2 regions of the Pseudoalteromonas sp. SA25 genome follow, and region 1 is predicted to be linked to the other one. Evidence: predicted binding sites of a transcription regulator. Region 1 holds the regulator's gene; the other holds the start of a gene.
What was found. The regulator NrdR, encoded in region 1, represses ribonucleotide reductase genes. The targets are predictions, from matches to a motif close to AAACACNANATNTNGTGTTT.
Positions count from the first base shown of each region.

Region 1 (16,743 bases):
AAACTTTTATTATTAACTGCTTATCGGCAACATATTGAATTGCTTAAGCCATTTTTATAAATAAACATAAAAAGCAGCCTTTAGCACTATCTTAGATCAAGTTATAAAGGCTACCTAATTATCAATTGATTTATTAAACCAACAGACCGCTATTAAGGCTTTATTAATGCACTTGAAATATAATTTAACGTTATAAAGGTAAAAAACCAATATCATCCTTTGACCTAGTTTAGCATTCCCCCTAAAATTGACCCCTAAATTTATTATGTAAGCTGAAATAAAGATGGCGACTAAAAAACCTGAAAACTTAAGTTTCGAACAAGCACTAGAAGAATTATCTACAATCGTTAGTGACATGGAACAAGGTGACTTATCGCTTGAGCAATCGTTAAAGCAATTTGAGCGTGGAATTGCATTAGCAAGTGCTTCATCAGGGAAATTACAGCAAGCAGAACAAAAAGTATCAATTTTGATGGGGAATGGCGAAAAGTCAGTACTTACAAACTTTGATAATGATATGGAATAGCTGTGAGCATAAAAAATCATATTGAACGTGCTCAAAAAGATGTAGTAGCGACCTTACAACAGCATTTTAACCAGCCTCTCGATACAGAAGAAACGGTAAAGAACGCCACCCAGTATGGATTATTTAATGGCGGTAAAAGATTACGCCCATTTTTAGTTTATGCCACAGGTAAAATGCTCGGCGCAAACCATCAAGACTTAAACGTACTTGCTGCTGCAATTGAGTGTATTCATAGCTATTCGTTAGTCCATGATGACTTACCAGCAATGGACGATGACGACTTACGCCGCGGACGCCCTACTTGTCATATAGAGTTTGGCGAGGCAAATGCAATTTTAGCCGGTGATGCTCTTCAAACTCTTGCTTTTGAGCTTATTGCGAATCACAAATTTGAATGCTCATCGCAAACACAAGTAAAAATGATTGCTACACTTGCCCACGCATCAGGCCTTCAGGGTATGGTTGGCGGACAAGGCCTTGATATAGCAGCAACAGATAAAGTAATTACCGTACAAGAGCTTGAGCGAATACATAAGCTAAAAACCGGGGCTCTAATTAATTGCGCAATTACACTTGGTGCACTGTGCAGTGAAAAGGCTGATCAACAAACCTTAGAAAATTTAAGTGTTTTTGGGTATGCTATAGGGCTAGCATTTCAAGTACACGACGACATTTTAGATGTTGAAGGCGATACAGTTATTTTAGGAAAGCCACAAGGCTCCGATATTGCCGCGAATAAAGCGACATATCCGGCGTTATTAGGTATGCTAGGCGCTAAAGAAAAGGCGCAGAATTTAATACAACAAGCCCATGAAGCGTTAGCAAATATAGATGCTGACACAACACTTCTTGCGTCGCTAGCAAATTATCTAATTGAGCGTGACCACTAATTTTTGCTCATACGTATTGCAATTAGCACTGACATTATTACTCAACATTAATTATTCGTAAAAGCTTTGAATTAATTAATGTTAGCGAAGGATATATATAAAACCATGACACTTGATAGTAGCAAGTATCCATTACTTAATTTGGTTGACGAGCCAGCCCAATTGCGTGACTTAGCGCAAGACAAACTCCCTGCATTTAGCAATGAGCTGCGCGATTATTTACTCAACTCAGTATCGCAAAGTAGCGGTCATCTAGCGTCTGGTTTAGGGACGGTTGAACTAACCGTTGCGCTGCATTATGTTTATAACACTCCAGACGATCGCCTAGTTTGGGATGTGGGTCATCAAGCTTATCCGCATAAAATTCTTACTGGTCGTCGCGAGCAAATGCACACCATTCGCCAAAAAGACGGTTTGCACCCTTTTCCTTTTCGCGATGAAAGCCAATACGATACGTTTAGCGTAGGCCATTCAAGCACCTCTATTTCAGCTGCCTTAGGTATGTCTATTGCCGCACAAAAAGAAGGTAAAGGTCGAAAGTCTGTAGCCATTATTGGTGACGGAGCTATAACCGCAGGCATGGCATTTGAAGCGATGAATCATTTAGGTGATGTAAAATCAGACATGCTTATTATTTTAAATGATAACGAAATGTCGATTTCTGAAAATGTTGGCGCATTAACAAATCACTTTGCTCGAATTTTATCAGGTAGCTTTTATACTAACATTCGTGAAGGTAGTAAAAAGTTACTCTCAGGAGTGCCTCCGGTAAAGCAACTTGCCAGTAAAATGGAAGAGCACATTAAAGGCATGATGATCCCGGGTACCTTCTTTGAAGAATTAGGCCTAAATTACATTGGTCCCATTGATGGTCACGATGTAAACATGCTTGTAGATACATTACGTAATATGCGTAATTTAAAAGGCCCACAGCTTTTACATATAAAAACGCAAAAAGGTAAGGGCTATAAACCGGCTGAAGCCGATCCTATTGGCTATCATGGTGTACCAAAATTCGATCCGAGCACAACTAGCCTACCTAAATCTAAACCTAGTGCTGCTACTTTTTCAAAAGTATTCGGCGATTGGTTATGTGATATGGCCGAACAAGACAGCAAGTTAATGGCTATCACGCCTGCAATGCGCGAAGGTTCAGGCATGGTACGTTTTTCTAAAGAGTTTCCAGATCAATACTTTGATGTGGCCATTGCTGAGCAGCATGCGGTTACTTTAGCTGCTGGCTTTGCCTGTGAAGGTTTAAAACCTGTTGTTGCTATTTACTCAAGCTTTTTACAACGTGCGTATGACCAATTAATACATGATGTTGCACTGCAAAACTTACCTGTATTATTTGCCATTGACCGCGCTGGTATTGTGGGAGCCGATGGTGAAACTCACCAAGGTGCGTACGATTTAAGCTTTATGCGCTGCATTCCAAATATGGTTATTATGGCACCAAGCGATACCAACGAGTGCCGTCAAATGCTGTACACCGGCTATAAAGCAAATTGCCCAGTTGCTGTTCGTTACCCTCGCGGTAGTGCAGGTACTGCAGGTACTGCAGACATTGAAAGTACTATGCAACTGCTTGAAATAGGTAAGGCAGATACAATTAAGAAAGGTAGTAAAATTGCCATTTTATCGTTCGGTACATTACTTGAAAATGCACAGCTTGCTGCAGATGAATTAGATGCAACGCTTGTTAATATGCGTTTTATTAAACCACTTGATACCGCACTTTTAAATGAGCTTGCAACTAGCCACGATGTAATTGTTACGCTTGAAGATAATGCGATTGCTGGCGGTGCCGGCTCTGCAGTTAACGAATTTTTAGCAACGCAAAAAGCTGATATTAATATCCTTAACTTAGGTATTCCTGATGAGTTTATTAAACACGGCACCCAAGATGAAATGCACGATGAAATGGGGTTAGGCGAGCAAGGAATATTAACCGCTATTAAAGCGTTTATTAATTAACTTCCTATACATCTAAAGTTGAGCATATTAAAAAAGGAGCCTAGGCTCCTTTTTTAATATCAAATATTGCTGATCAGCGCATCCACACTTTAATATCAGCTAGGCCATTGCTTTGTAAAATACCTAATTGTTGATCAACGTTAGAATTTTGTTCAAACTCAAATGCATCAAGCTGATCATCAAACGTAATATTTGCAACACCATCACCACCGCGCTTTTTAACTTGGTGTAGTGAAATATCTGCTAGGTTAATAGATGTCTCCCAGCTAATTACCTGCCCACCCAAAAGTGGTAATGGATAAAATGACCAACCAATTGATGCCGTGATATTAGTTGTTTTTCCATTTGGTAATTGGAATGAATTAGCCGCTATTACTTTACAAAGATCTGAAGCATAGCTGTCTATTTTATTGCATTTAAAATCACGTAATAATAGCAAAAACTCATCACCACTCCAACGTGCCACATAGTCAGAACCCTGCGTACGCGAATTTAATAATGCAGCCATTTGCTGTAAGCAGCTATCACCTGCAATTGGGCCATAGGCATCATTGATACGGCTGAAGTTATCAAAGTTAATAATTACCAGCACCAGTGACTTGCCTTGTGCCTGCAGCGATTGTGAATTACGTTGAAAGTGTTCAATATCTTTAGGGAGTTGATCAAACAAAAAGCGACGGCTACGCAGCCCTGTTAACTCATCTGAGTGACTAACTAATTTAAGCTGTGAATTCACTTGGCCTAATTTATCATTAGCTTGACGAAGCTCTAAGGTACGCTCGGTGATCAAGCCCTCTAATGCTTCTTGTTTTCTACGCTCTTGCGCTCTAAACACCCAAAAAATAAGGTAGAAAAGCAAAATAAAACCACTGGTAATTAAAAGCCTAAAGTAAATAGTTTCGTCAAAGCGCTCAGGCACTACAAAGCCGTATTCTACTTCTTGCGCTTTAGTCCAATCTTCACCTTGGCGCTTCGCTTCTAATTGAAACAAAAACGAGCCTGGAGGCAAGTTAGTATAAATAGCCTCACGTCGCGTATTAGCATAGCGCCAGTCACTATCTAAGCCACTTAGTTTATATCTAAATTCAATACTGTTTGGTGCATAGTAATCAATAGCTGTGTAAGTTAGCGTTATATCACGCTCGTCTGTTTCTAATGATGGTTTTTTACCAAGCGCAGCGGTGGTTAAATGACGAAGTGGTGTTGTTATTGTTTCTATTGTTGGCTTTAATGCAAGCACACCAAATAGCTCTACATTTTTAGGTATTTCAACAACACCTTGTAAGCTTGGGTACCAAATAGAATTGCCGGTGTCTGCTACCGCATCATGCCCAAGCCCACTACAACATTGATTCGCTTTACCATCGAGTTGACGGTCAAAAGATGAAATCACTTCTTCAACTTTTAAGCTTTTTATCTCTGTTTTAAATTGCTCTACAGGCATTCTGTAAACACCTTTCATGGTGCTTACCCAAACATGTTTTAACTTTTCATCATATTCTAGGCTAAATATAGACCCATACGGTAAACCATTAGCTGCATCGAGTTGACGCCACTGCCCTTGCGTACTTCTGTAAAAAAGCCCATCGTTAAGAGAGCCGATTAAAATACCCACGCCATCTATATGTAACACGCTAGTTACGTATGCACTTTCAAGTGTTGTTTGGTCACCAATTTTTTCAATGCCACGGTCTGTAAAGTAATATGCGCCTTTACTAGTACCAATCACACCAAAGTTTGTTTTATCCAATACGTAGGTAATAAACTTACTACCTAAAAAAGCGTTATATGCAAAAGGCGTTAAACCAGCATAATTTAATCGATATAAACCGCGTCCGGTACCAATCCAAAAACCGCCTTTACTAGAGCGACTTATTGCAAACACAGGATTATCGCGAAGCGCTCGACCTGGGACGGTATAGAGTGTCTTGTTTTCAAAAACAAATAAGCCGCGCCCTGTGGCTATATATAATCGCTCACCATCAAATTGTAGATCGTGTACTGACGCGTATCCATATTTACTACTTGGAACTAAATTAATAAAACTTTTATCTAAATCGAAATAACCAATGCCGCTTTTGTTAGCAACCCACAGTTTTCCATCTGGAGCTTGGCTAATAGCCATAACAGACTCGGTCATATCTGAAACTGCTGAATGCCTTTCTACCCGCCCTTCATGGGCAAGCCATAAGCCTTCACTAAAACTTGCTAACCAAACGTTATTTTTATCATCTCTAAAAATATCAGCAAACCATATGCTTTGATCAAGTTGGCTTGGCTCTACCCATTGCCACTCACCGGTTTTATCTCTAAATAATAAACGTCCATAAGTCGAAACCCATAAGCCACCATCGGTATCACTCATAAACTTATAAACGGCTGAGTTATTTGCATTAGGTAAAGGAAAAGGTCTTAGTTCGTCATCTAAATCTAAAAAGTATGCACCTAGCTCAGAGGCTATATACAAATTACCGTTTAAGAATGATAAATCGTGCACTATGGTTTGCGCTAAGCGCTCTGGTAACGATATTTTAGCGGTAAGCTCTAAACGTAGTTTAGAGAAATCTGATGAGTTTTTAGTAAGGCGTAATAAATGACGATCATTAACCAGCCAAATACCTTCAGGAGAGAGTGCCATTTGGCTAACAGAGCCAACAATTTGGGTAATTACGGTAGCGTTAACAATAGGTAGGGGGCCATTTACTTGAGTGCGTAAATCAACTTGCCCTCTATCTACATAGTATAAACCATTAGCCGCAATCCATATGCTGCCTTTAGAGTCCTCAAGGATATCTCTTACTGGACCTTTAATATTAAACTCTTGTGCTGCAAATGTGGCAGGATTAATAACTACCAAGCCACTTTTAGTACCTACCCATAATAAGCCACTAGAATCGACTAAAAGTTTATTAATACCATTACTAGGCAAGAACGGGCTATTTTGCGTGTTGTAGTTTGTAAATGTTGTGCCATCAAAACGGCTTAAGCCAAACTGAGTACCAAGCCACATATAACCTTGCTGGTCTTGTACTACGCTTTTAAGTGATTGCGAAGGTAGACCATCTTTTATATTCCATTGCTTAACTACGTAATCACTAATTGAAGCCCAACTTGGTGTCGCGCACAACATCAGTACACAAACCAGTAAAAATCGCATCATATTGCTGCCACCTAGTTAAACAAATCAAATATAAAAAATTAAAAGGGTAGTAAACCCACTTTTATTAGCGCCTGTAAGCATATAAGCGAAAAAACGCCCGCAAGTATATCATCGGCCATAATACCTAAACCACCATGTACTCGTTTGTCTAGCATACGGATTGGGCCAGGTTTTGCTATATCAAAAAAGCGAAATAACAAAAAACCAACGAGTAATGTTTGCCAGCTAAGTGCTGCACCAATCATTGTAATGTAATAGCCTGCCACTTCATCCCATACAATAGCAGGATGGTCGTGCACGCCTAAATCATCAGCCGTTTTACCGCAGGCCCATATACCAAATATACTGATCACTACGGCAAATACAATTTGCAACCATAGCGGATAATACATAGTCATAAAAATGAATGGCAGTGCAGCAAAAGTGCCAAATGTACCAGGTGCTTTAGGGGCTAACCCAGTACCAAAACCCAAACCAAAAAACTGATGTGGGCGCTTTAAATTAAACTTTCGGTTTTTGTTCAAACCAGCTCCTTTGCAAAATGCTCAAAACCTTGCTGCTTAAAATCAAACTTTTCACCGTTGTGTAAAAGTTCAATTTGACCATCGCCACTTTTAATTTGGCCTATGCATGTTGCATCTACACCATACTGGCGTAGTTTTATTTCTAGCATACTTTTATTGCTATCAGGTACAGTAAAAATTAATTCGTAATCATCACCGTAACTGAGAATAAATGGCAGCTGCTGATTAAAATCAAGGCTTGCTTGCATTGCATCTGAAGTCGGAATACTTTCAATATTCACAACTGCATTTACTTGCGACATATCAAGTATATGGCTTAAATCAGCAATTAAACCATCCGATACATCAATAGCCGATGATGCAAGGCCTCGCAATACCTGTCCTGCAGCAACACGCGGTGTTGGAAAGTCAAAGCGCTTATTTAAGTACTTTAAATGTTCTGGCTCAATACTTATACCTTGTTTGCGAGACTCAATTGCAAGTCCAGCGTCACCTAGCGGACCTGTAACATAAATCCAATCACCCACTTTCGCACCACTACGGCGAAGTGCAGTACCTTCTGGTACAGTCCCTTTTGCACAAATAGTGATAGTTAATGGGCCTTGCGTGGTATCGCCACCTATAATTTGCACATTAAAGTATTCTGCAATTTCATGCATGCCTTCAGTAAACTCTTCAATCCACTGTGGGTCAATACTTGGCAAGGTTAACGCAACTGAAACCCATGTTGGCTCAGCGCCCATTGCCGCTAAGTCACTTAAATTAACAGCAAGCGCTCTGTGACCTAATGCACGAGGGGAAATATCATCAAAAAAGTGTACGCCAGCAACAAGAGTATCTGTTGTAACGGCAAGTTGGCAGTTTTGTGGAACGGTTACTAAAGCGCAATCATCCCCTATACCTAGGTTTACATCACGACGGGTGATCCCGCGACCTTTAAAGTAGCGGTTAATTAATTCAAATTCCTTCATACACAAAAAAGCCGGCCTATGCCGGCTCCCCTCTTTAACGGTTTACTTACTTGCGTAAATGCTTAACAGCTTTATCAAGTACACCGTTTACAAATTTATGGCTGTCTTCAGCGCCAAATATTTTGGCCAGCTCAATACCTTCGTTGATAGCAACTTTATAAGGTACATCTTCACGGAACTTAAGCTCATAGCTGCTTAAACGTAAAATTGCGCGCTCAACCATATCTAAGTCATTAAACGGACGTGTTAAATGTGGTGATACAGCTTCGTCTAGTTGCTTATAATTTACAGCAACACCCGTCGCTAAATCTTTAAAGTATTCAACATCAATTTTAGTAACGTCTGTTTCGATCAACATTTGTTGTTCGATATCGGCAATTAAATTGCCACTTATTTGCCAAGAATAAACGGCTTGGAGTGCTAAGATACGTGCTTTACGTCTTGCTGCTGGTTTCACAAAAATTCCTTAAACTTAAATTTTATCTAACACATTAACCATTTCAAGCGCGCCTAAAGCAGCTTCGCCGCCTTTATTGCCCATTTTGGTGCCAGCACGCTCAATTGCTTGTTCAATGCTTTCTGTGGTTAATACGCCAAATGCAACCGGGATATCATACTCAAGTGATACTTGCGCAAGACCTTTGTTTGATTCGCCAGCAACTAGGTCAAAGTGTGGTGTACCACCTCTGATCACTACGCCTAATGCGATGATTGCATCATACTCTTTTTTTGCCGCAACGCGTTTAGCCGCTAAAGGTAATTCCACCGCGCCTGGTACATAAATAACGGTAATGTCGTCATCAGATACGCCACCAGTGCGTTTTAGCTCATCAACAGCACCTGCAAGGAGGCTGCTACCGATAAAGTCATTAAAACGAGAAATGACAATGGCAAACTTTTTGCCAGGAGCGTACTTACTACCTTCAATAATTTTCATTTGATAACCCTAAAAATAAGTTCAAGCGGTTGCGATTGCGCAAAAATTGCTGCGCATCATACCATAAAAATAAAATAATAGCCTAGTTTAAGCGTGATGCTTATTGTGGCTCAACATAATCAACAACTTCTAAATGAAAGCCCGAAAGTGCATGGTACTTTTTAGGGCGACTCATTAATCGCATTTGTTTAATTCCAAGATCTGCAAGTATTTGCGAACCTACGCCAACAGTACGAGAGGTACCTTTGAATTTACGTGGCGTAACGCTTTCGCCAGCATCAGCTGCTGCAAATGCTTTCACAGTTGCCTCTAACTCTTCAGTGCTTTCTTGCTTACCTAAAATAACTAAAGCACCTTCATTTTTAGCGATATAAGCCATTGCTTCTGAAAGGCCCCAACTACGGTCAGCACTTCTATCTGAAAGTAGGATATCGTTAAAGGTACTTTGCAAATGTACACGTACATTTGTCGGTTCTTGCTCTTTTATATCGCCTTTAAGCAATACGTAATGTAATTGGCCGTCAATTGTGTCTTTATAAGTAACTAAATCAAATTCACCGTGAATAGTTGGTAACTTACATTTTGCAACTTGCTCAATTGTTGTTTCATTTAAGTTACGGTATTCGATTAAATCAGCAATAGTACCAATTTTAATATCATGCTCTTTCGCAAAAACTTCTAAATCAGGGCGACGCGCCATGGTGCCATCGGCATTAAGTATTTCAACAATAACAGATGATGCTTCAAGCCCAGCTAAACGCGCTAAATCACAGCCAGCTTCAGTATGTCCTGCGCGAGTTAATACGCCGCCAGGTTGTGCCATAATTGGAAAAATATGACCAGGCTGCACGATATCACTTGGTACTGCGCCTTTAGCTATAGCCGCTTGCACTGTACGCGCTCTATCTGCTGCTGAAATACCTGTAGTAACACCCTTTGATGCTTCTATCGACATTGTAAAGTTAGTCGAAAATGCAGCACCATTATTTTTAACCATTAAAGGTAAATCAAGTTGCTCACAACGCTCTTGCGTCATAGTTAAACAAATTAAACCACGGCCATGAGTCGCCATAAAATTAATCGCTTGTGCACTAATATGCTCTGCGGCAATAATTAAATCGCCTTCATTCTCTCTATCTTCATCATCCATTAAAATAACCATTTTACCGGCTTTAATATCGTCGATGATTTCTTGTGCGCTGTGTAAATTCATAAATTTGCTCGTATAAGTTATCAGTTTCGTTATTTAATAAAACCCGCTTTAGCGAGTAAGCTCATCGAAATATCAGAGCCTGTTGGTTGCTCTGCACCTTTTATAAGGCGCTCTAAATAACGTGCAATTTGATCGACTTCTAAATTAACTTGAGTGCCTACTTTAAAGTGAGCAATTGTGGTTTGCTCACTCGTATGTGGGACAATTGTTAATTTGAATTTATTACCTTCTACAGCGTTCACTGTCAGGCTTATACCATCAATACATACCGAACCTTTGTACGGGATGTATTTCATTAAATTTTCGTCAGTTGTAAGCCAATATTCTGTTGCTCGAGCGTTTGCTGTAATGCTTGTTATAGTTGCTATGCCATCAACATGGCCAGATACTAAATGACCGCCTAAACGCGAAACAGGTTGCATGGCTTTTTCAAGATTCACCGTTTGCCCTAAAGCATAGTGAGCAAAACCGGTTAAACCAATCGTCTCGTTAGATAAATCAGCACTAAAACCGTCAATATGTTTATCAACTACGGTTAAGCAAACGCCATTGGTTGCAATGCTGTCGCCTAGCTTTACGTCTTCCATATCAAGGTCAGCACTTTGGATACGAATGGCTAAGTCGCCTTGTTTTTTTTGTAATAAAGCAATTTTGCCTGTGGCTTCTATTATCCCAGTAAACATAGCGCTACTCTTTTTATTAAGTGATTTTAATGAGTTTTTAACGCGGTGATACGTAAATCGTCACCAATGCGCGCACATTCATTAAATGTTAAATCAACGGTGTTTTGCATACTCGTCAATTCAGGAAAATTAACTAAACTTTTTGCATCATGGCCCATTAATTTAGGCGCCAAATAAAAAACAAACTCGTCAACTAAATCAAGCTCTGTCATTTTACCAGCAAGTGTTGCTCCGCTCTCAAGCCAAACATTATTAAACTGTAGTTGCCCAAGCTTTTCTAAAACAGCCTGTAAATCAACTTTGCCGTTACTTTCACTTACTTCAATATGCTTTACAAAATGCGGCCATTGCAGCGATTTATCAACCTTAGTCGTAAGTATTATTACATCACTTTGGATTTTAAATAAAGCAAGGTTGGGCGTTAAACGATTCTGTGAGTCAATTATAACACGCACGGGCTGGCGAAGCGGTAAATCGGTAGGTAGCGTGCAAGGCAACTCGCTTAGTCGCACATTAAGTTTAGCATCGTCTACTAACACGGTATCGGCACCGGTTAAAATAGCGCAGCTTTGCGCTCGGTATAATTGTACGTCTTGGCGAGCAGCGGGACTTGTGATCCACTTACTTTGCCCATTTTTAAGCGCTGTTTTACCATCTATGCTTGCTGCCATTTTACAGGTCACATAAGGTAAGCCTTGTTCCATTCGCTTAAAAAAGCCAACGTTAAGTGCGCGAGCTTGTGATTCAAGTAATCCATAAGCAACTTCAATACCGGCATCGCTCAGTATTTTAAGGCCTTTGCCTGCAACTTGTGGGTTTGTATCAACCATAGCGGCAATTACTTTTACAACGCCCGCCTTTTTTAAGCCTTCAGCACACGGTGGCGTACGCCCATAATGACTACACGGTTCAAGCGTTACATAAGCCGTTGCACCTTGTGCACTACTACCAGCTATTGCCAGTGCATTTACTTCAGCATGGCCTTGACCTGCTAATTGATGAAAACCCTCACCAATTATTTGATTATTTTTAACTAATACACAGCCAACATTAGGGTTAGGCGTGGTAGTAAACCGGCCTTTTTTGGCAAGCTCTATGGCGCGTGCCATATACATTTCATCATGTTCTGTAAAAGGAACTTGGTTAAGCATTTATTATACCAATTGCGTTAAATAAGTGGTCTATTATAGCGCTAAGAAAATAGCGCAATAACAAGGCGAAAATTATGACATATAGTTGTTCTATATGAATAATTTTTAACGCAGTGAGTGCGCTATTTAATGCGATAGAATGATCATGTTTTTAATAAAATTGGTATTACTCCCCTAAGCGGGCAATTTCTTCGCCAAATTCACGTATATCTTCAAACGAGCGATAAACAGAGGCAAATCTTACGTACGCTACTTTATCGAGCTTTTTGAGGGCTTCCATAATGCATTCACCCACCAAATGGCTTGAAATTTCTCGCTCACCCGTTGCGCGTAGTTGCGATTTTATTATATTCACTACTTCGTCTACTTGCTCTGTGCTCACTGGGCGTTTTTCGAGTGCGCGATTTAAGCCATTTAATAATTTATCTTCGTTAAATGGTTCGCGACTGCCGTCTTGTTTAATAACACGAGGCATAACCAGTTCAGCGCCTTCAAATGTAGTAAAGCGCTCGTGGCAGTCGTTACACTCACGACGCCTGCGAACTTGATGGCCTCCGCCAACAAGGCGTGAGTCAATAACTTTAGTATCTTTTGCGGTACAAAATGGACAATGCATAGCTCGGTACTTCCGTTTTAAAACAAAAAAGACCGCTAAATAGCGGTCTTTTATCTTAGCAAAAAAATAGGGCCTGTTGACCTTTCAGGATTAAATTTGTTCTATCTAGGGGCGATTTAATCGCGGCGCGAGGTTTGTAACCTAGTGGGCTAAGTAAAAACCGAGCAACAAAGAGTAAATCGCCCCTAGGACGAACCCGAGGGCAGTGCATGTTTGGCATTTATGCTGCGTTATCGCCTATTTGTGTGGAGTAACCACACTACATAGACTCTGCCTTGCCTAAAAACCAAACATACTACTGCAAATTAAACCTCGAAAGATAAACAGGCCTCTAGCCTATGTGATCTAAATTACTGCCGCTTATGCAATTAAGCGTAAACAGGTAATTTTGCACAAATTGCTTTTACTTTTTCTTTAACTTGCGCCTGTACAGATTCATCAGTGATGTTATCTAGTACGTCACAAATCCAGCCAGCAAGCTCTTTTGATTCTACTTCAGTAAAACCACGGCGAGTAATTGCAGGAGAACCAATACGCAAACCAGATGTTACAAATGGTGAGCGTGGATCGTTCGGTACTGAGTTTTTATTAACTGTGATGTTAGCGTTGCCTAGGGCTGCGTCTGCATCTTTACCAGTGATATCTTTATCGATTAAATCAAGTAAAAATAAGTGGTTTTCAGTTTTGTCAGATACGATTTTGTAGCCGCGCTCTTGCATTACAGCAACCATTGCTTTTGCGTTTTTAACAACTTGTGTTTGGTATACTTTAAACTCTGGTTGAAGTGCTTCTTTAAATGCCACTGCTTTTGCTGCAATAACATGACATAAAGGACCGCCTTGGCCACCAGGGAAAACAGCGCTGTTAAGCTTTTTGTAGATTGCTTCGTCGCCACATGCAGAAATAATCAAACCACCACGAGGGCCTGCAAGTGTTTTATGCGTAGTTGTAGTTACAACGTGTGCATGAGGAACAGGGCTTGGGTAAACGCCTGCCGCAATTAAACCCGCAACGTGAGCCATGTCAACAAACAGATAAGCACCGATTTTGTCAGCAATTTCACGGAATTTAGCCCAATCAACAATACCTGAGTACGCTGAGAAACCACCAATAATCATTTTTGGTTTGTGCTCAAGTGCTAGTGCTTCAACTTGTGCGTAATCAATTTCGCCAGTTGCTTCATCTAGTCCGTATTGGATTGCATTGTAAAGCTTACCAGAGAAGCTTACGTGAGAACCGTGAGTTAAGTGACCACCATGAGCTAAGCTCATACCTAATACAGTATCGCCAGCGTCTAATAATGCTAGAAAAACAGCTGCATTAGCTTGCGAACCAGCATGTGGCTGTACGTTTGCGTAGTCAGAACCAAATAATTCGTTAGCACGGTCAATTGCTAATTGCTCAACAACATCTACATGCTCACAACCGCCATAATAACGTTTGCCTGGGTAACCTTCTGCGTATTTGTTTGTAAGCTGTGAACCCTGCGCTTCTAGTACGCGTGGGCTACAGTAGTTTTCTGAAGCGATTAGTTCGATATGCTCTTCTTGGCGAGCAGTTTCTTTGGTTATCGCGTCAAATAACTCTGGATCAAAATCCGAAATATTCATGCTACGTTCTAACATTGGGGTCTCCTAGGGCAACGTGTATGGTGTTTTTTAGAGGCTTTATTGTACGCTTTAAACGACTCTTTGCCTACGCTCTTAAGTTGAGGATATTTAAACAGGGATTGAAACTATTTCACAGCTCTTTTAAGATGATATTTTTTTATAAAGCCATAATAATTTTAAATGAATTATATTTACTACATTTAATTAGTAAATATAACTAAGTGTATTCATCCGTATAAAGTTATAAAAAAAGCGGCTCAAGCCGCTTTTCCTTTTAATTTAACTTAGCCTAATTTAGCGAGCATTTCGGTACGTAACGCGTCGTAATCGGCGTTCATATCGCTTGCTAGGCATGGTTTTGCTAGTGCATCAGCAAGTGGTTTTGGCATACCTAATTCAATATTTAGAATACCCTCTACGCTTTCTTTAAACTTAGCAGGATGAGCTGTCGCTAAAAAGATACCCGCAGTACCCGGCGCACGATTTTCAACAAGACCTTGGTAAGCAATAGCAGTATGAGGCTCTGCAACATAGCCCGTTTGTTGAATTTTTTTCATCACGGCTTGCGTGTCTTGCTCGTTTACGCTTGTTGAATAAAAATTATCGTAGCTAAACCAGTTATTATCTAACATTGTTTGTACACGCGGCCAATTGTTTGGCTTACTTACATCCATCGCATTTGAAAGCGACTCAAGCGTTGCGTTTGGCGTCCAGTTTTTATCAAGCATAAAGCGCGGCACAGTATCATTTTGATTTGTTGTTGCGCTTAATTTACCTACAGGTAAACCAATAACCGCACCAATCATTGCGGCGCACACATTACCAAAGTTACCACTAGGTACTGATATATGTGCTGTTGCCCGTTTTTCTTTTGGTAGCAGTGCAATCGCTTCAAAGTAGTAACAAACCTGAGCAACTAAACGGCTAATATTAATTGAATTAGCTGAGTTAAGCCCAAGTGTTGATTTAACTTCTTCATCTAAAAAGGCATTTTTAACTAGCTCTTGGCAATCATCAAAGCTGCCCTCAACTGCATAACAATGAATATTGTTACCTAGCGTAGTAAATAGCTTTTGCTGAGCAAGTGAAATTTTGCCTTTAGGGTATAAAATTACTACGTCGATATTTGGTTTATTATAAAAAGCATGTGCTACGGCTGCACCGGTATCGCCAGATGTTGCTGTTAAAATAGTTACTTTCTCGTCTTTGTTAAACTGCGTTAAACACTCTGCCATAAAGCGACCACCAAAGTCTTTAAACGCAAGTGTAGGACCATGAAACAGTTCTAAACAGTATGTGTTCTCTTCAACTTCCACCAGCTTAACTGGAAAGTTAAATGCATTTTTAACCATTTTTGCCACAGTATCGCTTGGTAACTCATCACCAATTAGGTGAGATAATATTTTGCCGCTGCGCGTAACAAAGTCCATATCAAGCAATGCATCAACATCGGACAGTGGCGGCAGTGATTCTGGGAAAAATACACCTTGGTTACGACCCAAACCTGTTTTTACGGCTTCAACGAACGACACTTTTTGTGAACTATCTTTTAAATTATGTAATTGCATGACTAACTATCCTATAAAACTGTTAATTGACGCGTGCCGTCGTTATCTAATTTACAAATGTGGCAAAAGCCTTGCTCGTTAATGTAATTGGTTTCTAACCACTGCGCGCATTGCTGTGCAGCTTCAAGTGTTTTACACACACTAAATAAGGTTGGTCCTGCGCCCGAAATACTGACTATTTCAGCGCCCAGTGCTGGCAAGCTTGCTTTGGCTTCACTAAAGCCTTTAATGAGCGGTGCGCGGTAAGGTTCTGCTATTTCATCTTTCATTATGCTTAGCGCATCGTCAAAACGATTAGTTAACAGTAAGCTACTAAATGCCGACAAACGCTGCGCAAACTCAACACTTGCATGCATGCTCAACTCTTTTGGTAAAACAGAGCGCGCTTTTGCGGTATTAAGCGAAAAACCAGGAAACGCAGCAACGTAGTACCAGTTTTCATCAACAGGCAGTGCAATCGATTTATCAGGAATTAAATCACCTGTTAACTGCAAACCACCTAAATAACATGGCGTGATGTTGTCGTAATGACGACCGCCGCTTACTACAGCTTCAAAGTCAGCCATCAGTTCAATAAGCTCAACCTGACTTAAATTAGTTTTTGCAAACTTATCAAGGGCAGCAAAAGTAGCCACGACCGAACATGCACTAGAGCCAAGCCCAGAGCCAATTGGTAAGTTCTTTTTAAGCTCGAGCTTTACGCTTGGCATAGTAGGCGCAACATGCGCTCTAAAATGCACTAAACACTGGTACGCTAAATTCTCATTCGCATCACTTGGTAACTTATGAGCGTATTCGCCAGTGCAAATAAACTCATCGCTTGGTGCGGCGCTTACAACGGCTACATCACCTAACAAACTGCCATCAATTGGCGCAAGCGCTGCGCCAAGTGCATCAAAACCCACTGCAAAATTACC
Region 1 covers NZ_WTKV01000009.1:5,788-22,530, forward strand. The annotation lists gene GQR45_RS09090 (exodeoxyribonuclease VII small subunit) at 284-526, shown strand; gene ispA ((2E,6E)-farnesyl diphosphate synthase) at 529-1,416, shown strand; gene dxs (1-deoxy-D-xylulose-5-phosphate synthase) at 1,522-3,393, shown strand; gene GQR45_RS09105 (ligand-binding sensor domain-containing diguanylate cyclase) at 3,467-6,553, opposite strand; gene GQR45_RS09110 (phosphatidylglycerophosphatase A) at 6,592-7,077, opposite strand; gene thiL (thiamine-phosphate kinase) at 7,074-8,048, opposite strand; gene nusB (transcription antitermination factor NusB) at 8,095-8,505, opposite strand; gene ribE (6,7-dimethyl-8-ribityllumazine synthase) at 8,521-8,985, opposite strand; gene ribBA (bifunctional 3,4-dihydroxy-2-butanone-4-phosphate synthase/GTP cyclohydrolase II) at 9,086-10,198, opposite strand; gene GQR45_RS09135 (riboflavin synthase) at 10,228-10,881, opposite strand; gene ribD (bifunctional diaminohydroxyphosphoribosylaminopyrimidine deaminase/5-amino-6-(5-phosphoribosylamino)uracil reductase RibD) at 10,908-12,032, opposite strand; gene nrdR (transcriptional regulator NrdR) at 12,199-12,648, opposite strand; gene glyA (serine hydroxymethyltransferase) at 13,017-14,273, opposite strand; gene thrC (threonine synthase) at 14,543-15,826, opposite strand; gene thrB (homoserine kinase) at 15,838-16,743, opposite strand, start outside.

Region 2 (16,743 bases), on a different contig from region 1:
GCTTCCTATCTAAAGATGAGCCACAATATACTCACTTACAAGAAGTGGATTTAATTGTTGCTGGCAAAACAGATATTGGCTACAAGGTATTAATTGAAGAATCGCATTTCGGTGTTGTTTTTTACAATATGGTATTTAAAAGCCTATTTGTGGGTCAAAAGCTTAAAGGCTTCATTCAAAAAGTACGTGAAGATGGAAAAATTGATGTTGTATTAGAAAAGCCAGGTATGGGAAAAGTAAGTGACCTTGGTGAAACTATTATGCAAAAACTAAAAAATGAAGGTGGTGTTATCCCATTAGGTGATAAGTCTGAACCTGAAGCAATAAAAAAGATGTTTTCTACTAGTAAAGCTAACTATAAAAAAGCAATTGGTGGATTATTCAAACAAGAATTGATAGATATTGAAGCGAAATCCATTCGCTTAAGATCTTAATTATAAATAATAGGCTGTAATTACTAATATTATCTGTTTGTAATTAACCTAAAATATACTTATAAGGCAATGTACATTGCGTATATTGCCTTGAATAATCAAGCACTTCACCTTTTGACTCTAGGTTAAGCGGTGCCAAACGAAAAACCTTCTTTTCGCATTCTATTTTTTTATCATCAAGCTTAGATATGCAATCAGTTACTGTTATATGCTGAGATGTAAGTGTATCCTCATTTTTGTAACATAGGTGGTGTGCATAATCTTGCATTGTTTGTTTAAAATCGAACATATTGACAGGGTAATTCGTGATTATATCTGTTACTGATGTAACATCATCATATGCTTTATTAGAAAAAAGATTTTTATTTACTGAAAAACCCGCAACAATAATAATTATAAAACCTAATAATAACTTCAAAACAAACCCCTACTACATTTCAATCCTAATAATGTAACATAAAATACACATGAGGTAAGGGCTTTTAGCACTATATTGCTGCTTTTTGTTAAATTATTCTATAGACCTATTAACATCACTAAGCACTTTTACGGGATCATCCGCCTGAGTAATAGGTCGGCCTATAACTAAATAATCACTTCCTGCATCTATTGCTTGCTTAGGAGTCATAATACGCTTTTGATCGCCAGCATCACTGCCTTCAGGACGTATACCTGGTGTTACAAGTTTAAAGTTCTCACCTAACTCTGCTTTTAAAGCTTTTGCTTCTTGTGCAGAACACACAACGCCATCAAGCCCTGCTTCCTTTGCAAGCTTAGCTAAATATATAACTTGCTCTTGAGCAGATTTATCAACGCCTAAACGCTTTAGTTCTGTTTCATCCATGCTTGTTAATACAGTAACCGCGATAAGTAATGGCGCTTTATCGCCAAATTGTTCTAGAGCCGATTTAGCTTTGCTCATCATTTCAAAACCACCAGAAGCATGAACGTTTACCATCCACACACCCATTTTCGCAGCTGCAGTAACAGCTTTAGCTACTGTATTAGGGATGTCATGAAATTTTAAATCTAGAAAAACATCAAAACCTAAATCAATTAACTCTTTAACAAATGCAGGTCCAAAATAAGTAAACATCTCTTTGCCTACTTTAAGACGGCATGTATCAGGAGAAAGTTGTTTAACAAAGTTTAAAGCAACCTCTTGATCATCGTAATCTAATGCTATAAGAATTTTTTTTGAGTGTTCGAAAGACATGACTATCCTAATGTATGGCTATAATACCAATCCGCAATAATACTTAATCAATTTGAGGACCAAATCTGACGCTAACTGCGTTAAAAATTTCTTATATAGAACAATAATATTAAAAATTTTTTGCCTTGTTATCGACACAGTTTTCTTACCTCAAAACAGACCACTTAATTAAGCGAATTGATATAAAGTAATTGTATAAGTAGATTTAATGCAATAGTGCTAGCTGGTAATTTGAGAGAAGGTGTAGAGAAATTTATATAGACACAACATCAAAAAATTCCAACCCAGTAAACTCTCAGTTTAATTTGCTAAAATTATCATAGTTAAATCCGATATCATTTAAGGGGTTATTAAAATCCGTCTAAGCCTCGACTTGGAACAATGGTTTCCCAATGCTTACAAGAAGGGCAATTCCAATATATGGTGTAGCTTGTAAAACCGCAATGCTGACATTGGAAATCAGGTTTTGTAGCAATATAAGAGGTTACAAGCTTATCAATTTCATTAAGTACTTCTTTAGTATTTTTATTTTGGTCACCCATTAATTGCAGTAAAAAACTGAAACCACGAATAGTAGGTTGACGTTTTAAGCTATCAGTTAGAAATTCAAAGGCTTGTTTAGTGTGTCCTTGCTCAAGCAATGCTTGGCAATGTTTTATTTTAATTAATACACCGCCCTTTTCTAACAAGTCACTGACTAATTCATGAAATTGATGCGTTAAATTTAATTGTTTATAGCTGTGAGCTAGCTCATCAATAAACAACGGCGCAAACAAAGTGAATTGTGATACAAGCTCACGCCAGTAATAAATAGCTTTAACGTAATCTTCTTTCGCGTAAGCAACTAATCCTAACTCGTAAAGCGGACGTACGGCTTTATAATTTAAGCTAATCGCTTTTCTCATTAGTTGGGGTGTGTTATCACTTAAAGCTGATTCACAATAAAAATTAGCAATCGCTTTAAATTGTTGTTCTTTTGAAAATAGTTCGCTGTGGGCTTCAAACATGTTGATGCCTTTTTCCCATTCACGGGTTTGCGAATATAAAGTAATAATAGGATCTAGTGCTTCTACATGGCCAGACTTAACTAACCAAACTAAGTGCTCTTCTGCACTATCTAGTAGACCAGCCATTATATAATCTTCGGCAAGTTCTAAACGGCTAGTTGCAGCTTGTTGTTCATTTAAGCCTGGGTGTTTTAATAGAAGTTCATGAATTTTAATTGCGCGGTCTAATTCACCTCTACGGCGAAACATGGTGGCAAGTGTAGAATAGTGTTCAACAGAGTCAGCTGAAACTTCAAGCAAATTAATCAAGTGCTCTAAGCCTTGGTCTTCTTCTCTGTCGAGTAGAAACTTTAAGCCTTTGCTGTATTCAGAAGTGATCTGACGATTTAGTTGATGAGCTTGGTTTTTAGCACTGTTTTTACCCATAATCCAGCCGTAACCGGCGGCAACAGGTAATAGTAAAAACAAAAGCTCAATCATAGTTAGGTGTCTTTATTCGCGGCAAGCTTTTTTTTATCTTTTTCAGGCGCTAATTGCTTTTTTAAGCGGTAGTTTTGCCACTTTAATTGTGAAAACAATTTAAAGCTAATAAAACAACCCACTAAAACACCTAATAAAAAGCAGATACTTATTATTACAGCTAAAGGTAGAGTATTACTGGCTATAATATAATTTATTTGTACTAACTGTGGGTTTTGTGACCCTAATACAAATGCACTGATAAGGCATAGCGCAACCAGAATAATTTTTAGTACCTTGAACAAGTAACTACTCCACTAAGTTAACTAGGCAATGCTTTCATTTACGCGGTCGCGTAATTCTTTGCCTGGTTTAAAATGAGGTACATGCTTTCCTTCAAGCTCAACTGTATCGCCAGTCTTAGGATTACGACCTGTGCGAGGAGCGCGGAAATGCAAAGAGAAACTACCAAAACCTCTGATCTCAATACGATCTGAAGTAGATAATGAGCCGGCCATTTGTTCAAGAATTTCTTTTACAGCATTCTCAACATCTTTCACTGGAACGTGTGCGTGTTGTTCCGCAAGTGTTTCTATCAGTTCTGACTTAGTCATAGTGTTTCCTTAAAAAGAGATATAGGAAGGGCAAAAAATGCCCTTCCAACTAAAAACTAATTATATATTAGTCTTTTTGTGCATTTGCGAAAGCAGCTGCCATTGCGTTTTCAAACACTGGCTCTTCTTTCTTAAGCTTCTCTAGTACTTCTTTCTCTTCTGCTTCGAAAAGAGCTTTTACAGATAAGCTTAAAGTGCGGTTCTTACGATCAACACCAACGTATTTAACTTCAATCTCGTCGCCTACAGAAACAACAGTAGTTGCATCTTCAACGCGTTCTTGAGCGATATCAGCTACACGGATGTAACCTTCAACGCCTTCGATAAGTTCAACAGTTGCGCCTTTCGCATCAACTTCAGTCACTTTACCTTTAACAATAGCACCTTTTTTGTTTGCATCAAGGTAGTTATTGAATGGGTCAGCTTCGATTTGCTTAACACCTAGAGAGATACGTTCACGCTCTGGGTCAACTTGCAATACGATAGCAGTGATTTCGTCGCCTTTCTTGAATTCACGTACAGCTTCTTCGCCAGGTGTATTCCAAGAAATGTCTGAAAGGTGTACAAGACCGTCAATACCACCGTCAAGACCGATAAAGATACCGAAGTCAGTGATTGATTTGATCTTACCAGTAACTTGATCGCCTTTGTTTTGTAGACGAGCAAATTCCTGCCAAGGATTAGCAATACATTGCTTAAGACCAAGAGAAATACGACGACGTTCTTCGTCAATTTCTAAAACCATAACTTCAACAGTGTCGCCTAAGCTAACAACTTTTGAAGGATGGATGTTTTTGTTAGTCCAATCCATTTCAGAAACGTGTACTAAACCTTCAACGCCTTCTTCGATTTCCACGAAACAGCCGTAATCTGTAAGGTTAGTAACACGACCAGAAAGTTTAGAACCTTCTGGGTAACGACCAGCGATAGCTGCCCATGGATCTTCACCAAGCTGTTTAAGGCCTAGAGATACACGAGTTTTATCTTTGTCGAATTTTAGAACTTTAACTGCGATTTCGTCGCCAACATTAACGATTTCTGAAGGGTGCTTAACACGCTTCCAAGCCATATCAGTAATGTGTAGTAGACCATCAACACCACCAAGGTCAACGAATGCACCGTAGTCAGTAAGGTTCTTAACGATACCTTTAACTTCTTGGCCTTCAACAAGGTTAGCAAGAAGCTCTTCACGTTCTTGTGAGTTTTCAGATTCGATAACTGCACGACGTGAAACAACAACGTTGTTACGTTTTTGGTCAAGCTTGATTACTTTAAATTCAAGCTCTTTGCCTTCAAGGTGAGTTGTGTCACGTACTGGACGAACATCAACAAGTGAACCAGGTAGGAAAGCACGGATTGAATCAACTTCAACTGTGAAACCGCCTTTAACTTTACCGTTGATAACACCAGTAACAGTCTCTTGCTCTTCACATGCTTTCTCAAGACGGATCCATGCTTCGTGACGCTTAGCTTTCTCACGAGAAAGAATAGTTTCACCGAAACCGTCTTCAATTGCATCTAGTGCAACATCTACTTCGTCGCCTACAGCAACTTCAAGTTCACCAGCAGCATTTTTGAACTGCTCAGCAGGGATAGCACTTTCTGATTTAAGACCAGCATCTACAAGTACAATGTTATTCTCGATAGAGATTACTGTACCTTTAACGATAGAGCCTTGCTCTGCTTCAAAACCCTTTAAGCTTTCTTCAAATAACTGCGCAAAATTTTCTGACATACGAATATACGTCTCATATATTAATACCAATAAGCAACCATGCTGCATGGGGTTGTTAAAATAGCACTGGCATCCTGCTGGCGCATAAAATGTGTTTAGCTTCGTTTAGGAAGCTTACCTTCAGAGATTGCAATATCGAATAAAGTCATTACCTTATCAAACACTTGCTGTGCATTGAGTTCGCTAGTATCAAGCTCAATAGCATCATCTGCAGGTACAAGCGGAGCAACGGCACGATTCATATCGCGCTCGTCACGAGCTTGAATGTCCTGTAATAGACCACTTAGTGTAACATCAAGACCGCGCGTATTCAACTCAACAAAGCGTCTACGAGCACGCTCTTCTGCACTTGCTGTTAAATATATTTTTAACGGCGCATCTTGAAAAACCACAGTGCCCATATCACGGCCATCGGCAATTAAGCCGTTTTCAGTGCGAAATGCACGCTGGCGACGTAATAACGCTTCACGAACGCGAGGTAATGCTGCAACTTTTGATGCTGCAGCGCCTACTTCTTCATTACGAATAGTAGTAGTTACATCTTCGCCTTCTAAAATAACTTTTCCTGCATTAGTTTGGCTATCTACCAAAAACTGCACATCTAAATTTGCAGCAAGAGGGACAAGCCCTTCTTCATTGTCTAATGCAATTTGGTGATGAAGTGCAGCTAAAGATAAAACGCGATAAATCGCACCGCTATCTAATACATCCCACCCTAACTTGTCGGCTAACAAGCGACAAACAGTTCCTTTACCTGAACCACTTGGGCCATCAACGGTGATCACGGGCATTAATAACGCCTGCATTTAAAACCTCCTGCAATGCACACCTAAATAAACCGCGACATTATACGTCAGTTATTAAAATATATCTGCTATTAGTGTGTAACTTTTGTAATTACTTCTAATTAGCTTATTCACTTACTGATGCTAAAACATTGAAAAATGTAGGAAATGTTTTATAGGTACACTTTGGATCATTAATCGTTATTGGCTTTCCACCAACGGCAACCATTGCAAAACACATGGCTATACGGTGATCGTCGTAAGTGTCTATTGCTACATCGTTGAAGTGTTTAGGCGGTGTAATTTCTATAAAGTCATGCCCTTCTACCACTTCTGCACCTACTTTTCTAAGCTCAGTTGCCATCGCATATAAACGGTCTGTTTCTTTTACTCGCCAGTTATAAATGTTACGAATGGCAGTTGGGCCTTTAGCGAAAAGAGCAACAGTTGCAAGGGTCATAGCAGCATCAGGAATTGCATTAGCGTCAATATCTACGCCTTTTAATTCGCCTTTGCGAACAACTAAACGCTCATCATACCAATCGATTTTTGCGCCTACTTGCTCCATTACTTTAGCAAAGCCTATATCACCTTGAACTGATTTAGCACCCACGCCTTTAATTTCAATCTCGCCGCCAGCAATTGCAGCCGCAGCAACAAAGTAAGAAGCAGAAGATGCATCGCCTTCAACCATAATTCGTTCGAGTGATTGATACTGTTGACCACCTTTAACTTTAAAAGTTGCATAATCACTGTGTTCAACATTAACACCAAAACGTGCCATTACATCAAGCGTAATATCAATATAAGGTTTAGATACTAAAGTACCTTTAATCGTTATCGTTGTATCACCGCTAAATAATGGCGCTGCCATTAATAGAGCCGTTAAAAATTGACTTGAAATACTACCGTCAATTTCAACCTCACCACCTTTTATTTGACCACCTACAATTTTAAGTGGTGGATAGTCTTTGTGTTTTGTATAGGTAACATCACCACCAAGCGCTTGTAGAGCATCAACTAAGTGCCCTATCGGACGCTCTTCCATACGTGGTTCGCCTATTAGCTCATACTCACCAGCAACGGCAGCAAGTACAGCCGTTAAAGGTCTGTAAGCAGTACCTGCATTACCTAAAAACAAGGGCTCAGTAGGTGTATTAAACACACCACCAACTCCCTCTACGGTCGCTACAGTGTGTTCATCATTTAAAGTTACATTTACACCTAATAACTTTAAAGCACCCAGCATATGGCGTATATCGTCACTATCAAGTAAGTTTTCTACAACGGTGGTACCGTTTGCCAGTGCTGCTAATAATAAAATTCTGTTCGATAGACTCTTTGAACCTGGTAGGGTTACCGTACCATTTACTTTAGAAATAGGTTCTAAACGGAGCTGCTCCATTAGCTGTGCTCCTTTGCAAATGCAGCCATAAAATCTACAAGTGCTTGAACACCTTCAAGAGGCATAGCGTTATAAATACTTGCGCGCATACCGCCCACAATTCTGTGACCTTCAAGTGCAAGTAAACCGGCCTCGTTTGATTGAGCAACAAATTTGCTATTTAAGCTTTCATCGTTTAACCAAAATGGAACATTCATGCGTGAGCGGCAATGTTTAGCGACTATATTTGAATAAAAATCTGAGTTATCGATAAAATCATACAGTAAATTTGCTTTAGCAATATTTTGTGCTTCCATGGCTTTTACACCACCATTGCTTTCAAGCCATTCAAATACTTCAGCCGCTAAATACCAAGCAAAGGTAGGTGGGGTATTAAACATACTGCCCTGCTTTGCTTCAAGTGCGTAATCTAAAATACCAGGCTTTGGCAAACCTTCGCGCTCAAGTAATGTTTTACGAACAATAACAATTGATATGCCCGATGGACCGATATTTTTTTGCGCACCAGCGTAAATCAAATCAAATTTATTAACGTCTATCTCACGCGATAAAATAGTTGAAGACATATCAGCAATAATCGGAGCTGTTGGGTGGCTTGGTACATCAAAAATCTCTAAGCCATCGACAGTTTCATTAGGGCAATAGTGGATGTACGCAGCGTCTTCTGGTAATTCCCAGTCAGCAACGTCTTTAATTGAAAACTCACCATCAGCATCATTACGGACATCCGTAAAAGACGTTTGAGTAAACTTATTCGCTTCATCTCTGGCGCTTTTCGACCATACGCCATTCTCGCAATAAAACGCTGTTTTGCCTTCTTGGTGTAAGTTTAATGGCACAGCACTAAACTGGCCACGACCACCACCATGCATAAACAGCACTTCAAATTCATCACTAATATTCATTAGGCGACGAAGGCTAGCTTCACATTTAGCTGTAAGCGCTAAAAACTCTTTACTACGATGGCTAATCTCCATCACAGACACACCTAGGTCTTGCCAATCTAGAAACTCTTTTTGCGCTTTTTTCATAACCGCTTGCGGAAGCATAGCTGGCCCCGCACAAAAATTATATTTACTCATTACCTTTGCCTCATTCCAGTAATTTAACTACTAAGCATGAACATTTAATACCAATCCGCTAAACCTTTAAAATTTAATGAATAATACCAATCCGCAATAATACTTAATCATTTTGCGGGGCTAAACGTGTCGCTACTTGCGTTAAAAAATTCTCATTTAGAACAACTAAATAGCGAATTTTTTGCCTAGCTATCAACACGTTTTTCCACCCTCAAAATAGATCTCTTAATTAAGCGAATTGGTATGAGTATAATTTCACACCCTATTAATTTTTTTCAACAACATTAAAAAAAGCGGCCAAGGCCGCTTTTTCAATATCAATTATTCTGAAGGAGGATTATCATCCGCTACTTCATCAATAACCGTATCTACTGTTTCAACGTCTTCAATATCAATTAAGTCACTTTCTGTAACTTCAATCTCTTCTATACGTTGTAAACCAACTACTTGCTCTCCGTCAATAGTTCTGATCAAAATAACACCTTGTGTGTTACGTCCAACCGTTGAAACTTCATTAACGCGAGTTCGTACTAAGGTACCACGATTCGAAATAATCATTATTTCATCGTTGTCATCAACTTGCACAGCACCAACAACAGCACCGTTACGTTCACTCACCTTAATTGATACAACACCTTGTGTTGCACGGCTCTTAGATGGGTAATCTTCAAGTTGTGTACGCTTACCGTAACCATTTTCAGTTACCGTTAGAATGGCACCGTCAGTTTTTGGTACAATTAACGATACTACGCGTTGCTCGTCTGGCATTTTAATACCACGAACACCTGTAGCAGTACGACCCATTGGGCGAACACCTTTGAAGCGAATCTCAGGGTTACCTTCTTCGTCTAATACCGGGTTGCCGTTTTCATCAACAACTGTTGTTTCTTCAGCTTCTTTGAAGCGTACAACTTTACCTGCATCAGTGAACAACATAATTTCGTTGCTACCATCGGTAATATCAACACCAATCAAGCTATCGCCATCATTTAAGTTAACAGCAATAATACCGCTTGCACGTTGACGACTGTAAGCCGTTAATGGTGTTTTCTTAACTGTACCGAATGCAGTTGCCATAAAGATATATTTATCTTCTGCGTACTCGCGTACTGGCAATATAGCAGTAATACGTTCATCAGCTTCAAGTGGTAACAAGTTAACAATTGGCTTACCGCGCGCTGCACGACTTGCTAGTGGTAACTGATACACTTTAAGCCAATATAAACGACCGGCCGTAGAGAAACATAAAATAGTATCGTGTGTATTTGCAACTAACAGACGTTCAATGAAATCTTCATCTTTCATCTTCGTTGCTGACTTACCTTTACCACCACGACGCTGTGCTTCGTAATCAGACAATGCCTGATACTTCACATACCCTTCGTGAGAAAGCGTTACAACAACGTTTTCTTCGGTAATTAAGTCTTCAAGGCTGATATCGTGAGCCGCTGCATTAATCTCGGTACGACGTTCGTCGCCATACTGCGCTTTAATTTCAACTAGTTCGTCACGAATAACTTCCATTAAACGCTCAGGTGTTGCCAAAATATAAAGTAGCTCAGCAATTAACTCTAACAACGCTTGATATTCAGTTAAGATTTTTTCGTGTTCAAGACCAGTCAGCTTGTGTAAACGCAAATCTAGAATTGCTTGAGCTTGTTGCTCAGAAATATAGTATTGACCGTCGCGAATACCTAAATCATCAGCAAGCCAATCTGGACGGGCTACATTATCTTCGCCTGCTTTTTCAAGCATACCTTGTACATGACCTAATTCCCACGGACGTGCAGTTAAAGCAATTTTAGCTTCAGCAGGTGTAGGTGATTTACGAATAAGCTCGATAATTGGGTCAATGTTTGCAAGCGCAATTGCTAAACCTTCAAGCGTATGAGCACGGTCACGCGCTTTGCGTAAATCAAACACGGTACGACGAGTTACTACTTCACGGCGGTGAATAATAAACTCTTCAAGCATTTCTTTTAGATTAAAACACTTAGGTTGGTTGTTAATTAATGCAACCATATTCATACCAAACACAGTTTGTAACTGAGTTTGTGAATACAAGTTATTTAAAATAACTTCGCCTACGTCACCACGTTTAATTTCAATAACGATACGCATACCGTCTTTATCTGATTCATCACGTAGTGCACTAATACCTTCAATTTTCTTATCTTTAACAAGCTCAGCAATTTTTTCAATTAAACGGGCCTTATTAACTTGATAAGGAATTTCGTGAACGATAATTGTTTCACGGCCTGTTTTTTCATCGGTTTCGACGTCGGCGCGTGCACGCATGTACACTTTACCACGGCCAGTTAAATAGGCTTGTTCAATGCCTTTTTTACCGTTGATAATTGCAGCCGTTGGGAAATCAGGACCAGGAATATAATCCATTAACTCTAAAATAGTTAAATCAGGATTTTGAATAAGTGCCAAACAACCGTTCACAACTTCAGTTAAGTTATGTGGTGGTATATTTGTAGCCATACCTACTGCAATACCCGACGAACCATTCACTAATAAATTAGGGACTTTCGTAGGTAACACGTCAGGGATGAACTCAGTACCGTCGTAGTTAGGAACGAAATCAACCGTTTCTTTTTCAAGATCGGCTAATAACTCATGCGACATTTTTGCCATACGTACTTCTGTATAACGCATTGCCGCTGCTGAATCACCATCAACCGAACCGAAGTTACCTTGGCCATCTACAAGCATATAACGTAGTGAGAATGGCTGAGCCATACGAACTATCGTGTCATAAACTGCACTGTCGCCGTGTGGATGGTATTTACCGATTACGTCACCGACCACACGGGCCGATTTTTTGTAAGGCTTGTTCCAGTCATTACTAAGCTCGTTCATTGCAAACAAAACGCGGCGATGAACAGGTTTTAAGCCGTCACGTACGTCTGGTAATGCACGTCCTACTATTACGCTCATTGCGTAATCTAAGTAGGAGTTTTTTAACTCGTCTTCAATATTGACTGGCAGAATTTCATTGGCGAGATCAGTCATTTGATATCACATTCCTTCAGTATCAGCTCTCAACAACCCGGTATTGGGTATTAAGAGTATTGTTATTATTTCTAACAGCCATGCTATCACAATTAATTTTAATTTACAGGCGCAAAACTTTGCGATTTATCAATTTAGCCCTATATAATGGCCTCAGATTGACGAGGAAGTATTTTATGACCGAACATCAAAATGTAGATCACGCAGAAATAGCAAAATTTGAAGCCATCGCTGAGCGTTGGTGGGACCTAGACGGAGAATTCAAACCTCTTCACGAAATTAACCCGTTACGTTTAGACTTTATAGCAAACAAAACGCAAGGCCTATTCGATAAAGAAACACTCGACGTTGGCTGTGGTGGCGGTATTTTAAGCCAAAGCATGGCGCGCATGGGCGCAAAAGTAACTGGCATCGACATGGGGCAAGAGCCTTTAACTGTTGCTAAGTTGCACAGTTTAGAAACTGGCGTAAATGTAGATTATATAAAAGTGCCTGCAGAAGAGTTTGCAACACAGTACCCTGAGCGCTTTGATGTAATAACGTGTATGGAAATGCTTGAACACGTTCCCGACCCAGCATCTATCATTCATGCCGTAGCCGCACTTGCCAAACCAGGCGCAGACGTGTTTTTTTCAACCCTGAACAAAACACCTAAAGCATACTTATACGCTATTGTTGGCGCTGAAAAACTCTTAAAAATGGTGCCTGAAGGTACACACGACCATAAAAAGTTTATAAAGCCTGCACAGCTTATTGCATGGGCAGAGCAAGCCGGTTTAAAAGTTCGTGCAAGTACAGGGCTTTCTTATAACCCACTATCAAAGCAATATACGCTCAATAGTGACGTTAGCGTAAATTACATACTTTATTTTGAGAAGTTAGCTTAATGGCTAACTCTCAAGCCCCCCTACCCCTTATTGAGTACGATGCATTTTTATTTGATTTAGACGGCACCCTACTCGACACCGCTGATGATTTAGGTGCCGCTTTAAACGCAGTCCTTATTAACAATAAAATAGAACCTGTTAGTAGTGATATATACCGTCCTGCGGCATCTAACGGCGCAGGCGCATTATTAGAGGCTGGTTTTAAAGAATTATGGGCTAAACAACCCCAAAGCGAGCTTATAAAGCAATTAGTTGACGAGTACGCCACAAACATAGCAAATCACACACGTTGCTTCAGCGGAGTTGAATCGTTACTTATCGCCCTTGATCAGAAAAAGATCAAATGGGGGATCATGACTAATAAACCAGGGTTTTTAACCGATCCTTTAGTGGCAGCTATTCCCGCATTAAAAAATGCCAGTGTGGTAATAAGTGGCGACACATTAGCTGAAGCGAAGCCATCACCTCTACCACTGCTACACTGTGCAAAGCTTATGCAGGTAGAACCAAGCCGTTGTTTATACATTGGTGATGCACAACGTGACATACAAGCAGGCAAAGCGGCAGGTATGCATACCGCAACGGCACTTTGGGGTTACATCCCAAGTAAAGATGAAGCGATAGCTTGGGAAGCCAATTTTAACTGGCTAAGCCCAATTGATGGTTTTAACCATATATAGTGCTATGTTAATTATTAAACACTATATATTGTGATTGTGTTAGTTTTCACACAAAGCTTGCTGATAAAAAAAGCAGTCAAAATTTATTTTTAAAATGAGTAAATTTAGCAGATCATTAGTTGATTTTTGCATATTTCAACTTAAATGATTGTTCGAAGGTGAGTGTCTACTAACACAAATGCGTTATCCCAAAGTTATCCACAAACAGGGGCAATTATGTCCCTTGCAAAACAACTCAGACCACACTATCTTGTGATCTCTAAATTGAACAACACCAGATATTGTGGCCAAATGTTATTCAATTAAATTCGCCAATACGGTGAAACCTATAATAAATGAGTATGTACCTTGCTTCGGCGAGGCATAAAGCATTGGTCAAAATACATAATTCCCAAGGAATACAGGCAAATGAACCAACAGTTATCTGTAAGCAAACGTGACGGGCGCAAAGAGCCTCTTGATCTGGATAAGATCCATCGCGTTATTGAATGGGCCGCCGAAGGTTTAAGCAACGTTTCGGTTTCGCAAGTTGAATTAAAATCGCACATTCAGTTTTACGACGGTATTCGTACTAAAGACATTCACGAAACCATCATTAAAGCAGCAGCGGATCAGATTTCAAAAGAATCGCCTGATTATCAATACTTAGCTGCACGTTTAGCTGTATTCCATTTACGTAAAAAAGCGTACGGTCAATTTGAGCCACCACGTTTATTTGACCACGTAACAAAAATGGTTGGCGATAAACGCTACGATGCTCACTTATTAGTAGATTACACAGAGCAAGAATTAGACGAGCTTGATGCATATCTTGATCATTCTCGCGATCTTAACTTTAGCTACGCGGCTGTAAAACAGCTTGAAGGTAAGTATCTCGTTCAAAACCGTGTATCGGGTGAAATCTACGAAAGTGCACAGTTTTTATATATTTTAGTAGCAGCGAGCTTATTCTCTGACTACCCAAGTGAAACACGCGTTTCTTACATTAAGCGCTTTTACGACGCAGTATCGTTATTTAAAATATCTCTACCAACGCCAATTATGTCGGGTGTACGTACGCCTACTCGCCAGTTTAGCTCGTGTGTATTAATTGAATGTGGCGATAGCCTTGATTCAATTAACGCTACATCATCTGCTATTGTTAAATACGTTTCACAACGCGCAGGTATTGGTATTAATGCTGGTCGTATTCGTGCGCTAGGTAGCCATATTCGTAACGGCGAAGCGTACCACACAGGTTGTATTCCTTTTTATAAGCACTTTCAAACAGCTGTTAAAAGTTGTTCACAAGGTGGTGTACGTGGCGGCGCTGCAACATTGTTCTACCCGCTTTGGCATTTAGAAGTAGAGAACCTACTTGTACTTAAAAATAACCGTGGTGTAGACGACAACCGCGTTCGTCACCTAGATTACGGCGTACAGTTTAATAAACTAATGTACTCTCGTTTAATTAAAGACGACTACATTACGTTATTTAGCCCATCAGATGTGCCTGGTCTTTACGATGCATTTTTTGAAGACCAAGCTGAGTTTGACGCGCTTTACGTAAAATACGAACAAGATGAGTCTATTCGTAAAAAACGCATTAAAGCCATTGAGCTTTTCTCTATGTTTGCGCAAGAGCGTGCAAGTACAGGTCGTATTTATTTACAAAATGTGGACCACTGTAATACACATAGCCCGTTCATTGCTAAAGTTGCGCCTATTCGCCAATCTAACTTATGTTTAGAAATTGCATTGCCAACTAAGCCACTTAATAACGTAAATGACGAAGAAGGCGAAATTGCCCTTTGTACACTGTCTGCGTTTAACTTAGGTGCAATAGAATCACTTGATGAGCTTGAAGAGCTAGCAGAACTTGCAGTACGCGCACTTGATAACTTACTTGATTTCCAAGACTACCCAGTACCGGCTGCTAAAAATGCAACTATGGGTCGTCGAACGTTAGGTATAGGCGTGATTAACTATGCATACTACCTAGCTAAAAATGGTAAGCGTTATTCAGATGGCAGCGCAAATGCACTGACTCATAAAACATTTGAAGCGATTCAATACTACTTGATGAAAGCATCAAACGAGCTTGCTAAAGAACGTGGTGCCTGTCCTAAGTTTAACGAAACAACGTATTCACAAGGCATTATGCCAACAGATACGTACAAACGTGATTTAGATAAAATTTGTGATGAGCCACTTCATCTTGATTGGGATACACTGCGTGCAAATATTAAAGAGCACGGTATGCGTAACTCAACACTAAGTGCGTTAATGCCATCAGAAACATCGTCGCAAATCTCTAATGCAACAAATGGTATTGAACCACCACGTGGACATATTAGCGTTAAAGCAAGTAAAGACGGTATTTTAAAGCAAGTTGTTCCTGAGTATGAGCGTTTAAAAGATCAATACGAGCTACTGTGGGACATTCCATCAAACGATGGTTACTTGCAGCTTGTTGGTATAATGCAAAAATTTGTAGACCAAACAATTTCTGCAAATACAAATTATGATCCAAACAAGTTCGAAGGCGGTAAAGTACCTATGCAAGTCTTATTAAAAGACTTACTAAGCGCGTACAAACTAGGTGTTAAAACCTTGTACTACCACAATACTCGTGATGGTGCCTCAGATATGCAAGAAGATACTCCAGAAGTGGAAGATGATGATTGTGAAGGCGGCGCGTGTAAAATATAACTGCTGATTTTTATTTTAAGCGGGCATTAAGCCCGCTTTTTCTGATAGTTTTTTGAGTGATAAACATGTCTTATACTACTTTTAGCCGAAACCATAATAACCAAATGCAAGAGCCAATGTTTTTTGGCCAAACTGTAAACGTATCTCGTTACGACCAACAAAAATACCCAATTTTTGAAAAATTAATCGAGAAGCAACTGTCTTTCTTTTGGCGTCCTGAGGAAGTAGATGTAAGTAAAGACCGTTTAGACTTTCAAGCGTTACCCGATCACGAAAAGCATATATTTTTAAGTAACCTAAAATACCAAACTTTGCTTGATAGTGTGCAAGGTCGCTCGCCAAACGTTGCCCTACTCCCTATTGTATCGCTACCAGAGCTTGAAACATGGATAGAAACGTGGGCATTTAGTGAGACGATTCACAGCCGCTCATACACACATATTATCCGTAACGTAACACAAGCGCCTGAACTTATTTTTGATGACATTGTTAGCAACGATAAAATTAGCGAACGTGCCGATGCCGTAACTAAATACTACGACGACTTAATCAACTCTGTATCGCTTTACAATTTATATGGTGAAGGCAAACACGAGATTAACGGTAAAACTGTTATCGTGAATTTGTTTGAGCTTAAAAAGAAACTTTACCTAGCTATGATGTCGGTAAATATTCTTGAAGCGATTCGCTTTTACGTAAGCTTTGCATGTTCGTTTGCGTTTGCTGA
Region 2 covers NZ_WTKV01000010.1:38,740-55,482, forward strand. The annotation lists gene GQR45_RS10050 (S1-like domain-containing RNA-binding protein) at 1-434, shown strand, start outside; gene GQR45_RS10055 (hypothetical protein) at 478-852, opposite strand; gene pyrF (orotidine-5'-phosphate decarboxylase) at 946-1,650, opposite strand; gene lapB (lipopolysaccharide assembly protein LapB) at 2,001-3,137, opposite strand; gene GQR45_RS10070 (LapA family protein) at 3,140-3,421, opposite strand; gene ihfB (integration host factor subunit beta) at 3,443-3,730, opposite strand; gene rpsA (30S ribosomal protein S1) at 3,798-5,465, opposite strand; gene cmk ((d)CMP kinase) at 5,561-6,271, opposite strand; gene aroA (3-phosphoshikimate 1-carboxyvinyltransferase) at 6,378-7,655, opposite strand; gene serC (3-phosphoserine/phosphohydroxythreonine transaminase) at 7,655-8,737, opposite strand; gene gyrA (DNA topoisomerase (ATP-hydrolyzing) subunit A) at 9,059-11,758, opposite strand; gene ubiG (bifunctional 2-polyprenyl-6-hydroxyphenol methylase/3-demethylubiquinol 3-O-methyltransferase UbiG) at 11,935-12,645, shown strand; gene GQR45_RS10110 (HAD-IA family hydrolase) at 12,645-13,325, shown strand; gene nrdA (class 1a ribonucleoside-diphosphate reductase subunit alpha) at 13,734-16,016, shown strand; gene nrdB (class Ia ribonucleoside-diphosphate reductase subunit beta) at 16,082-16,743, shown strand, end outside.
Region 2: nrdA (class 1a ribonucleoside-diphosphate reductase subunit alpha) is a predicted target of NrdR. The motif match lies at 13,595-13,614, and genes of this name have one in related genera.